Regions from separate parts of the Micromonospora sp. WMMA1996 genome, predicted to be linked through region 1. Evidence: riboswitches for the same ligand, from Rfam matches in the RefSeq annotation. Region 1 holds a riboswitch; the other holds the start of a gene.

Region 1 (5,016 bases):
GCCCGAGCCGACTCACCGTCGACGTCGACGCCCGCACCGGGGCGGTGCTGCGCACGCAGGAGCACATCGTGCACGGCACCGGCACCGGCGCCTGGAACGGCCCGAGCCCGCTCACGCTCAACACCACCCAGTCCGGCGGCACCTACTCCATGAAGGACCCGACCGTCACGAACCTGAGCTGCCAGGACGCGGCGAACAACACCACGTTCAGCGGCTCCGACGACGCCTGGGGCAACGGCACCGCCACCAACAAGGAGACCGGCTGCGTCGACGCGCTCTTCGCCGCGCAGACCGAGCACAAGATGCTCAGCCAGTGGCTGGGCCGCAACGGCGCCGACGGCAACGGCGGCTACTGGCCGATCCGGGTGGGCCTGAACGACCAGAACGCCTACTACGACGGCACCCAGGTGCAGATCGGCAAGAACACCGCCGGTCAGTGGATCGGCTCGCTCGACGTGGTGGCGCACGAGATCGGCCACGGCATCGACGACCACACCCCGGGCGGCATCTCCGGCGGCGGCACCCAGGAGTTCGTGGCGGACACGTTCGGCGCGGCCACCGAGTGGTTCGCCAACGAGCCGTCCAGCTACGACGCGCCGGACTTCCTGGTCGGCGAGAAGATCAATCTGGTCGGCTCCGGCCCGATCCGCAACATGTACAACCCGTCCGCGCTCGGCGACCCGAACTGCTACTCCAGCAGCGTCCCGGGCGGCGAGGTGCACGCCTCCGCCGGCCCCGGCAACCACTGGTTCTACCTGCTGGCCAACGGCAGCAGCCCGACCAACGGGCAGCCGACCAGTTCGACCTGCAACGGCAGCAGCGTGACCGGTCTGGGGATCCAGAAGGCCATCAAGATCATGTACAACGCGATGCTGCTGAAGACCTCGTCCTCGTCGTACCTGAAGTACCGCACCTGGACGCTGCAGGCGGCGAAGAACCTCTACCCGGGCAGCTGCGCCGAGTTCGACGCGGTCAAGGCGGCCTGGAACGCGGTCAGCGTGCCGGCCCAGTCCGGTGACCCGACGTGCGCCGGCGGCACCCCGACGCCCACGCCGACCGCCACGACCACTCCGCCGTCGGGCGGCTGCTCCGGCAACAAGCTGGCCAACCCCGGCTTCGAGTCGGGCACCGTGAACTGGACCGCCTCGTCCGGCGTCATCACCACGGACAGCGGCCAGGCCGCGCACGGCGGCTCGTACAAGGCGTGGCTCGACGGCTACGGCTCGTCGCACACCGACAACCTGAGCCAGTCGGTGACCGTTCCGGCCGGCTGCCGCGCGACGCTGAGCTTCTGGCTGCACATCGACAGCGCGGAGTCGACCACGACCACCGCGTACGACAAGCTCACCGTCAAGGCCGGCAGCACCACGCTGGCGACCTACTCGAACCTGAACAAGGCCACCGGCTACGTGCAGCGGTCCTTCGACGTCTCGTCGCTGGCCGGCACCACGGCGACCATCTCGTTCAGCGGCGTGGAGGACAGCTCCCTGCAGACGTCCTTCGTCGTCGACGACACCGCGGTCACCCTGAGCTGACCGTAGGGCGAGCGGCCGGTCGTCGTCCTCCGGGCGGCCGGCCGCTTCGTCGCGTCGGCAGGTCGGTCAGGCCGGGCGGCCGGCCCGGGACGCGGCGCCCCGGTCGCGCGGGATCCGCGCGGCCACCTCGTGCATCGCCCGGCTGAACAGCTCCGCCTGGTCGGGCAGGCCGCCGAGGCGGGCCGCCAGGGCGTCGGCGTCGGCCCGGGCCGAGTCGCTGACCCGGGCGTCCAGCTCGGCCAGCGCGGCGTTGACGGCGGCGACGACGTGTCCGCAGAGGACCTCCAGCGGCTCGCCGGCCAGGTCCGGGTCGACGGCGACCGAGTCCAGTCGGCCACCCTGGACGGCGACCGCCCGGACGCGGCCGTCGGCCGCGGCGCCCTCGGCCCGGAGCAACTCGCCCGGCTCGCCGTCGGGGTGCACGCCGGCCCGGGACCGCATCGCCGCGAGCGCCTGCTGCGTCCGGCTCAGGAGCTCGTCGAGGCTCGCGGCGGCCGAGAACGGGTCGATGGTCATATCCGCGCTTTCTTCACGTCTTAGCCGAGCATCGTGACCATAGCAACCGGCACCGACCGAGCGCGGTCACCGGCCGGCCCCGCCCGCAAGCGAGCAGGTCGGGCGCCGCGCGCCCGGCGTGTCGCGCGACCGCGAACGCCCGGCCGGAGCCCCGGCCGGGCGTTCGTCGGCTCAGCGCAGGCGCAGTCGCTGACCCGGGAAGATCAGGCCCGGATCGTCGCCGACGACGGCGCGGTTGCGCTCGTGCAGCGCCCGCCACCCCCCGGCGACGTGCGCCGCGACGGCGATGCCGGAGAGTGTGTCGCCGGAGCGCACCCGGTAGGTGCCGGCGCCGCCCCGCCCGGCCGGTCGGTCCACCGTGGACCTCGTCGTGGTGGGCCGGTCGGTGACCTTCCTCGGCGCGGGGCGGTCCGCCTTCCGCGGCGTGGGACGGTCGGCCGCCTTCTTCGGGGACGAGCCGGATCCGCCCTTGCGGCCGCAGACCGGCCAGGCGCCGATGCCCTGCCCGTCCAGGACCCGCTCGGCGACGGCGATCTGCTCCGACCGGCTGGCCAGGTCCGCCCGGGCGGCGTACTTCTTCCCGCCGTGGCCGTTCCAGGTGCCGCGCGAGAACTGGAGCCCGCCGTAGTAGCCGTTGCCGGTGTTGATGTGCCAGTTGCCGCCGGACTCGCACCGCGCGACGGCGTCCCAGTTGACGCCGGAGGCGCTGGCCGGGACGGCCGGAGCGAACAGGACCGCGGCGCCGGCCAGGACCACGCCGACGGCGGTACGACGGGCTGCGTATGCAGTTGCCATGGGGATTCCTCCACGCCGACGAGGTGAGCTGTCGGGTTCGGGCCGAGGAGCCCGGCCGCCGCTGGCGGCTTCACCCCGAGGTGACGTGCACCGAGGAACGTTGGGTCCCCCGCTCCCGCCGAGGTTCGGTTACCGCCGGGCCGGCGGCGGGATTAGGCGTTACCGGCCCGTGGTGTCCGCGACCGCGGACGCCACCGACGCTAGGGACGATTTCGGGCGATCGCCCACTTCTCGGGATGTTCGTCACCCGGGCGGGCGACCGGGCACGCGGCACGCGACGACGTGGTAGCGGGACGTACGGGCCGGATCCGGACGCCCCGCCCGGCCGCTCCGGCCCCGGGCTACCGTGGGCGGGACCGGCAAGATCGCACGAGGAGCGGCACGGATGACCGAGCACGGACACGAGCTGGCCTTCGGCGGCTTCCTCACCCCCACCGCCGGACGGCCGGACCAGGTGGTGGCCCTCGCCTCGCTCTGCGAGCAGGTCGGGCTGGACCTGGTCACCTTCCAGGACCACCCCTACCAGCCGGGTTTCCTGGACACGTGGACGCTGATGTCGTACGTGGCCGCCGCCACCGACCGGATCGGACTGGCCGGCAACGTGCTCAACCTGCCGCTGCGCCAACCGGTGGTGCTCGCCCGCAGCGTGGCCAGCCTGGACCTGCTCACCGGCGGCCGGGTCGAGCTGGGGTTGGGCGCGGGCGCGTTCTGGGACGCGATCGAGGCGGCCGGCGGGCGGCGGCTCTCCCCCGGCGCGGCGGTCGACGCGCTCGACGAGGCGATCCAGGTCATCCGGGAGGTCTGGGGCACCGACCGACGCGGGATGATCCGCGTCGCCGGGGAGCACTACCGGGTGGTCGGCGCGAAGCGCGGACCGGCGCCGGCCCATCCGGTGGGCATCTGGGTGGGCGCGTACAAGCCACGCATGCTGCGCCTGGTCGGTCGCGCCGCGGACGGCTGGCTGCCGTCGCTGGCCTACCTGCCGAAGGGGCCCGACGAGCTGCCTGCGCTCAACGCGCTGGTCGACGAGGGCGCGCGGGCCGCCGGGCGGGACCCCGGCGAGATCCGCCGGATGCTCAACGTGACCGGCAGTTTCACCCGCTCGTCCACGGGGTTCCTGGCCGGGCCGCCGCGGCGGTGGGTGGAGGACCTGGCCGGGCTCACCCTGGAGCACGGCATCACCACCTTCGTCCTGGGCAGCGACGAGCCGCGCGCCATCCAGCTCTTCGCCCAGGAGGTGGCGCCGGCGGTCCGGGAGCTGGTCGCGGCCGAGCGCACCACGCCGGGCAGCGGCGCCCGCGCCGTCGCGCGGGAGCAGGCCGCCGGCGGCGTCCCGACCACCCTCGCGGTCACCCCCACGCCCGACCCGGGGGTACGCCTGAGCGCGCGCCGCCTCTGGGACGAGTCGACCCGTCCGACCGCCCCGCCGGCGCCGGCCGGGCACGTCTACCCGGCCCACGCGCAGGCCGCGGGGCAACATCTGGTGGACGTGCACGACCACCTGCGCCGGGAGCTGGCCCAGGTGCGGGACCTGCTGGAACAGGTGACGCGGGGCGCGGTCTCGCCGGGCGGCGCGCGGGCCGCGCTGAACGAGATGACCCTGCGGCAGAACAACTGGACGCTGGGCGCGTACTGCGCCGCGTACTGCACGGTGGTGACCCAGCACCACGGACTGGAGGACGCCTCGGTCTTCCCGCACCTGCGCCGCGCCGACGCCGGGCTGGCGGCGGTGCTCGACCGGCTGGAGGAGGAGCACGTGGTGATCCACGGCGTGGTGGAGGGTGTCGACCGGGCGCTGGTGGAGCTGATCAGCCGACCGGGTGACTTCACCGGGCTCCAGGAGGCGGCGGACCTGCTCACCGACACGCTGCTGTCACACCTGTCGTACGAGGAGCACCAGATCGTCGAGCCGCTGGCCCGGCACGGCTTCTACCCCGGTCAGCTGTGACCGACGGATATTCCCGAGCCGCGACGTGAGATAGCTGGCTTTTGTTTCCCTAAGTCAGCGCGGTAGCGTCGAGCCCATGACGGACTTCCTCGCGCAGCGCGACTCCTGGTCCACCGCCAACTGCTCGATCGCCCGGGCGCTCGAGGTGGTCGGCAACCGCACCACGCTGCTCCTGCTGCGCGAGGCGTCGTTCGGCACCCGGCGCTTCGACGACTTCGCCCG
Region 2 (5,016 bases), on a different contig from region 1:
GGCCGCCCGGGTGGCGTCCCGCACGCTGTCACCGGCGGAGCCCACGGCGGAGAGCAGGTGCTGCCACGCCTGGTCCGCGACCCGCTCGGGCTTGCTGCGGCGGTCCATCAGGCTGGATCCGAACATCGTTCTACCTCCTCGGGTGCCGAAGCCCGGCGGCCACTTCGGACTCCGGTGTTCATCCGGCGCGTCACGGTTCACTCCCCGTGGGCTGTGCCCCGTCGGCGCCCGCGCCAAACCCGTCCCGACGGCGGCCCGGGCCGTCGCCGGGCGAACCGGACGAACCGTGGAGAACGTGTCGGGGACCGGGTGTCCGCGCGAGGTGCGCGGGCCCGCTACCCTGGGTCGGCGGATCGGCCGGTCCGGCCCGGTCGTTCGGCCGGTCGTGGTCCGCGTCGAAGGGGAAATTGGAACCCGGAGGTCCGGATTGGGTTCGCCCAGGTGTGCCCACTCCGCGAATTGCTCATCCCGGGGGGTGGCGACGGGGGCCGTCGGAGGAATACTCTCGGTCGCGGCCCGCGTACTGATGAGGCGCCCGTACGGGCGAGTGGAGGTGCTCGCGTGAGCCTGTCGATCGTGAAGTCGGTGCGTCCGGGTGGTGTCGTCCAGATCGCGCCCCGTGGGGAGATCGACGTCGACACCGCGTACGAGGTGCGGGAAGCGATCGCCGAGGTGCTCGCGAAGGCCCGTCCCGCCCGGATCGAGCTCAACATGCGGCTCGTGACGTTCATCGACTCCGTCGGCATCAGCGCCATGGTCGCCGGCTTCCAGACGTGCGAGGTCAGCGGCGTCAAGCTCGTGGTCACCGAGCCGAGCCGGTTCGTGCACCGGCAGCTCTGGGTGACCGGCCTGCTCGGCCTCTTCGGCGCGCCCGAGCCCTGGTTCGCCGACGACGCCCCCGAGGTGCTGCCCGGCGCCTGAGCGCCGCCCTCGATCCCCCTCCGGCCTGGGGACCTTCGACCCGTTGCCAGCCCGGCTCCGGTACGGGACGATCGTCGCGACCCACGACGGCGAGGGGGATCGGTTGCAGAGCAGCGACAGCTTCAGCTACACCGTGCAGGCCCGGTGCACCCGGGCGGACGCGGTGGCCCTGCTCGGCGACCTGAGCCGGCAGGGCGAGCTGCATCCGCTGATCGTGCGGGTCCGGCAGGTGCCGTCGCGGCCCGGAGCGCTGGCCAGCTATGCGATCACCGACCGGCTGGAGCTGGGCCCCCTGCACTTCCCGGTGACCTACCAGGCGGACGTGCTGGTCGCCACCGAGGACGAGGTGGTCACCGTGGCCCGGCAGCAGCCGGCGACGACGGTTCGCAACCACACCCGGCTGCGCGACGAGCCCGACGGCGTGGTGCGGATCGACGTGGAGATCACCCTCACCGCGCCGGCCCCGCTGTTCGGCTACGCGTTCCGCCAGGCCCGCGCCGCCCACCTGGGCCTCGCGGCCCGTCTGGGCGCGACCCTGGAGGGCCGGCCGGCCTGACTCAGCCGGCCCGCCCCGCCGGGACCGACCGGCGGGCGGGCGGGCGCAGCCGCCCCCACGGCTTCCAGGTGGACAGCACGGTGGCCACGAGCAGCAGTGTGGTGGAGACGGCGGGCGGCACCACCAGGTCGATCCGCAGGTGCGCGTCGGCCGCGCCGGCCAGCGCGCCGAGGTGCCGGACCCGGGGCGTCAGCAGGAGCAGCACCAGCCCGAGCATCACGGTGGTGAGCGCGAACTTCACCAGCACCCACCGCCACCGCAGCAGCCCCCACGGGGTGAGCAGCGCGCTGGCCACCCCGATCAGCCAGACCGCGACGCTCAGCGGCGCGAACAGCCAGGTGACCAGCAACGCCGCCGCGGGGTAGACGACCTCCGGGTCGGCGCCGCGCAGCCCGGCCACGCCCAGCGCGAGCAGCCCCAGGTCGGTGCCGAGCCAGCCGAGCGAGGTGACCAGGTGCGCGGTGAGCAGCGCCTTGCGTCCGGCGGGGGAGAGTCGTCTCATGCCACCGATCGTCGGCCGCCGCGCGGCCCACGTCGTGGGCCGCGCGACGACTCCCGGAGTACGTCGGGGAGCGTAGTGCTCAGTAGACCGACAGGTGCACGTGGTTGGTGTGGTCGCTGGACGGGTCGCCGTTGCCGCCGCTGTACGACTTCCAGCCGCTGCTGGGCAGCCAGATCTGCTTGAACCAGATCACGTAGAGCACGGCGAGCGGGTCGGCGTTGCGCACGAAGTACGCGGCCAGGTTGTTGCCGTACGTCCGGTCGCCGCCGCTGGCCACCCCGCCGAAGCCGTCCTTCTGGGCGGCGAAGTCGCAGGCGCGTCCCTTCGGGTGCTCGCCGGAGCCGCTGGGCCGGTGGCAGGAGACGTACCGGGTGAAGCCGGCCGCCTTGGCCTGGTTGAGCGCGTGCAGGGTGCGCGGGGTGATGCAGCCGTCGGCCGGCGTCGGGTCGTTGACGCTGCACGACTCCGCCGGCCAGGAGCCGTCGGAGTTGCGCTTGGCCGGCGTCGCGTTCGCCGTCGAGGTGCCCCGGACGCCGCCGCTGCCGGCGGACGGCCGGTCGTTCGCCACCTCCAGCGCCCGCTCGGCCTGCTGCTTGCGCTTGGCCATCACCGTGACCTGCTTGCGCTGCTCCCGGATCTCGCCGTCGAGCGCGGCGCGGGTCCGGGTCGCCTCGTCCCGGGTGGTGATCAGGTCGCGCAGCGTCCGGTCCTCGTGCGCGGCGACCTGCTCCAGCGCGGCCGCCCGGTCCATGAAGCCCTCCGGGCTGCTGCTGCCGAGCAGGGCCGCGGCGGTGCCCATCCGGCCGGTGCGGTACGCCACCTCGGCGATCTCGCCGACCTTGGCGTCGCGTACGGCCAGCTCGGCGCCGACCGCGTCGAGTCGCTCGGTGAGCTGCTTCTGCCGGGCCACCGACCGGCTCAGCGCGGCCTTGGCCTCCAGCCAGCCCTTGCTGGCCGCGTCGAGCTGGGCGCGCAGTTCCGGGGTGCCGCCCTCGTCGTCACCGCCGGGGGCGGCGGCGCGCAGGCCGGTGGGGGAGGCCGACCACGCCGCCGAGGCGGGGGAGGCCGGCGCGGTCACGACGCCGAGGGCCAGCATCGCGACGAGCAGGGCCGCCATCCGGGCGGCCGTCCGTCGTACAGGTGCCACTGGGGGCATTCACATGTCCTTCCGTCAACCGCCGACCGGGTTAGCTGACGGGTTCGGGACGGAAGATCCCTACCGCTGACGCGGATGCACCCCACGTACGTGGTTCCCCGGCTCGCCCTGCGGGCGATTAGGCGACGGCCGCTCCACCGGCGCCGGGGTGGCGCCCGCGGTGTGGCCGCGACCGAGCCTACCGGCGTTGCCCGGGGCCGGCTCCGTCGCCCGGAGCCGGTGAACCCGGCAAAGCCGGCATTACGCCACAATAGCGGCCTAGATTTAAGTTTGCCCTAATTACCACTCGGTCGGGCCGCACGCTCCGGCCGACGCTCCGGGTTCGATCTGCAACGTGGCGTGATCGATCGAGAAGTCCTCGTGCAGGGCGGCCCGGGCGGCGGCCAGCACGGTGGCGACCTCGGCGCCGGGAGCGGTGGTCAGGTGCGCCGAGGCCACCTCCATGCCCGAGGTCAGCGTCCACACGTGCAGGTCGTGCACCTCCGCCACGCCCGGCACGGCGGCCAGCCGGTCGTGCACCGCGGTCACCTGGAGGTGTTCCGGCGCGGCCTGCACCAGGATGCGCACCGCCGCCCGGCCGAGCCGCCAGGTGCGGGGCAGGATGAACAGACCGATCGCCACGGCCACCAACGGGTCGGCCCACCACCAGTCGGTGACCGCGATGACCAGCGCGGCGCCGATCACCCCGAGCGAGCCGAGCAGGTCGCCGAGCACCTCCAGGTACGCGCCGCGCAGGTTGATGCTCTCCTGCGCCCCGGAGCGCAGCAGCGCGAAGGCGCCGACGTTGGCGAGCAGGCCGAGCACCGCCACCACGAGCATCGGGCCGGCCAGCACCTGCGGCGGGTCACCGAACCGGCGTACCGCCTCGACCAGGACGTAGACCGCGACCGCGCCGAGCAGCACCGCGTTCGCCAGCGCCGCGAGGACCTCCAGCCGGTAGAGGCCGAATGTGCGCTGCGGATCGGTGGTGGCGCGCCGGGTGGCGGTGATCGCGGCCAGCGCCATGCCGATGCCGAGCACGTCGGTGAACATGTGCCCGGCGTCGGAGAGCAGCGCGAGCGAACCGGTCGCGAAGGCGGCCACCGCCTCGACCAGCATGAGGGCGGTGAGCAGCGCGAACGCCGCCCAGAGCCGGCCCCGGTGGCGGTGCGCCGCGTTGGTCACCGCACCGCTGTGGTCATGACCTGCGCCCACGCACACACCCTTCCCTCCCGCACCCTGGCCAGGCCCAATGTATGTTCACATCGCTATGTGTGCAAGTGAGGGTGGATCACCCGGTCGGGTCGAGCGTGGTGAGGCGTTGGGTGGCCCGGGACAACGCGACGTAGAGCGTGCGCACCCCCGAGCCGGGGTCGGCCCGGATCTCGCTCGGCGCGACCAGCACCACGCCGTCGTACTCCATGCCCTTGGCCTGCAGGCTGGTCACCACCTGGAGCCGGCCGGCGCCGAGGCCGTCCAGCCAGCCGGCCACCTCGTCCCGGCGCGGCACCGGTGTGATCACGCCGACGGTGCCCTCCACCTCGCCCAGCAGGATCCGGGCCGCCTCGACCGTGCTCGCCGGCAGCTCGGCGGCGGGCACCGTGCGTTCGACCGGCGACACGCCGGTGGAACGCACCGCGTCGGGCAGCGTCAGGTCCGGATACAGCCGGCGGATCTCCGCCGCCGCCACCGCGAAGATCTCCGCCGAGTTGCGGTAGTTGGTGGTCAGCTCGTAGCGGTGCCGGCGGCGACGCCCCAGCGCCTGGTCGCGGGCCCGGTCCAGCTCCTGCGGGTCGCCGGTCCAGGCGGTCTGCGCCGGGTCGCCGACCACCGTCCAGGACGCCAGCCGGCCCCGGCGCCCGATCATCCGCCACTGCATCGGCGAGACGTCCTGCGACTCGT

What was found. Region 1 has a riboswitch for cyclic di-AMP ahead of COO58_RS09800 (transglycosylase family protein). Riboswitches for the same ligand answer to the same signal wherever they lie in the genome.
Region 2: linked by a shared signal. The riboswitch ahead of COO58_RS20705 (hypothetical protein) and the one ahead of COO58_RS09800 (transglycosylase family protein) in region 1 are both predicted to bind cyclic di-AMP.

What each region holds. Positions count from the first base shown of each region.
Region 1 is NZ_PDHU01000001.1:2,040,453-2,045,468, reverse strand. Features, by position in the region: gene COO58_RS09810 (M4 family metallopeptidase) at 1-1,535, shown strand, start outside; gene COO58_RS09805 (YbaB/EbfC family nucleoid-associated protein) at 1,602-2,051, opposite strand; gene COO58_RS09800 (transglycosylase family protein) at 2,223-2,846, opposite strand; cyclic di-AMP (ydaO/yuaA leader) riboswitch at 2,850-3,015, opposite strand; gene COO58_RS09795 (LLM class flavin-dependent oxidoreductase) at 3,232-4,794, shown strand; gene COO58_RS09790 (helix-turn-helix domain-containing protein) at 4,871-5,016, shown strand, end outside.
Region 2 is NZ_PDHU01000003.1:236,841-241,856, reverse strand. Features, by position in the region: gene COO58_RS20725 (hypothetical protein) at 1-126, opposite strand, end outside; gene COO58_RS20720 (STAS domain-containing protein) at 562-921, shown strand; gene COO58_RS20715 (SRPBCC family protein) at 965-1,477, shown strand; gene COO58_RS20710 (DUF2269 domain-containing protein) at 1,479-1,979, opposite strand; gene COO58_RS20705 (hypothetical protein) at 2,059-3,135, opposite strand; cyclic di-AMP (ydaO/yuaA leader) riboswitch at 3,140-3,270, opposite strand; gene COO58_RS20700 (cation diffusion facilitator family transporter) at 3,415-4,329, opposite strand; gene COO58_RS20695 (AAA family ATPase) at 4,406-5,016, opposite strand, start outside.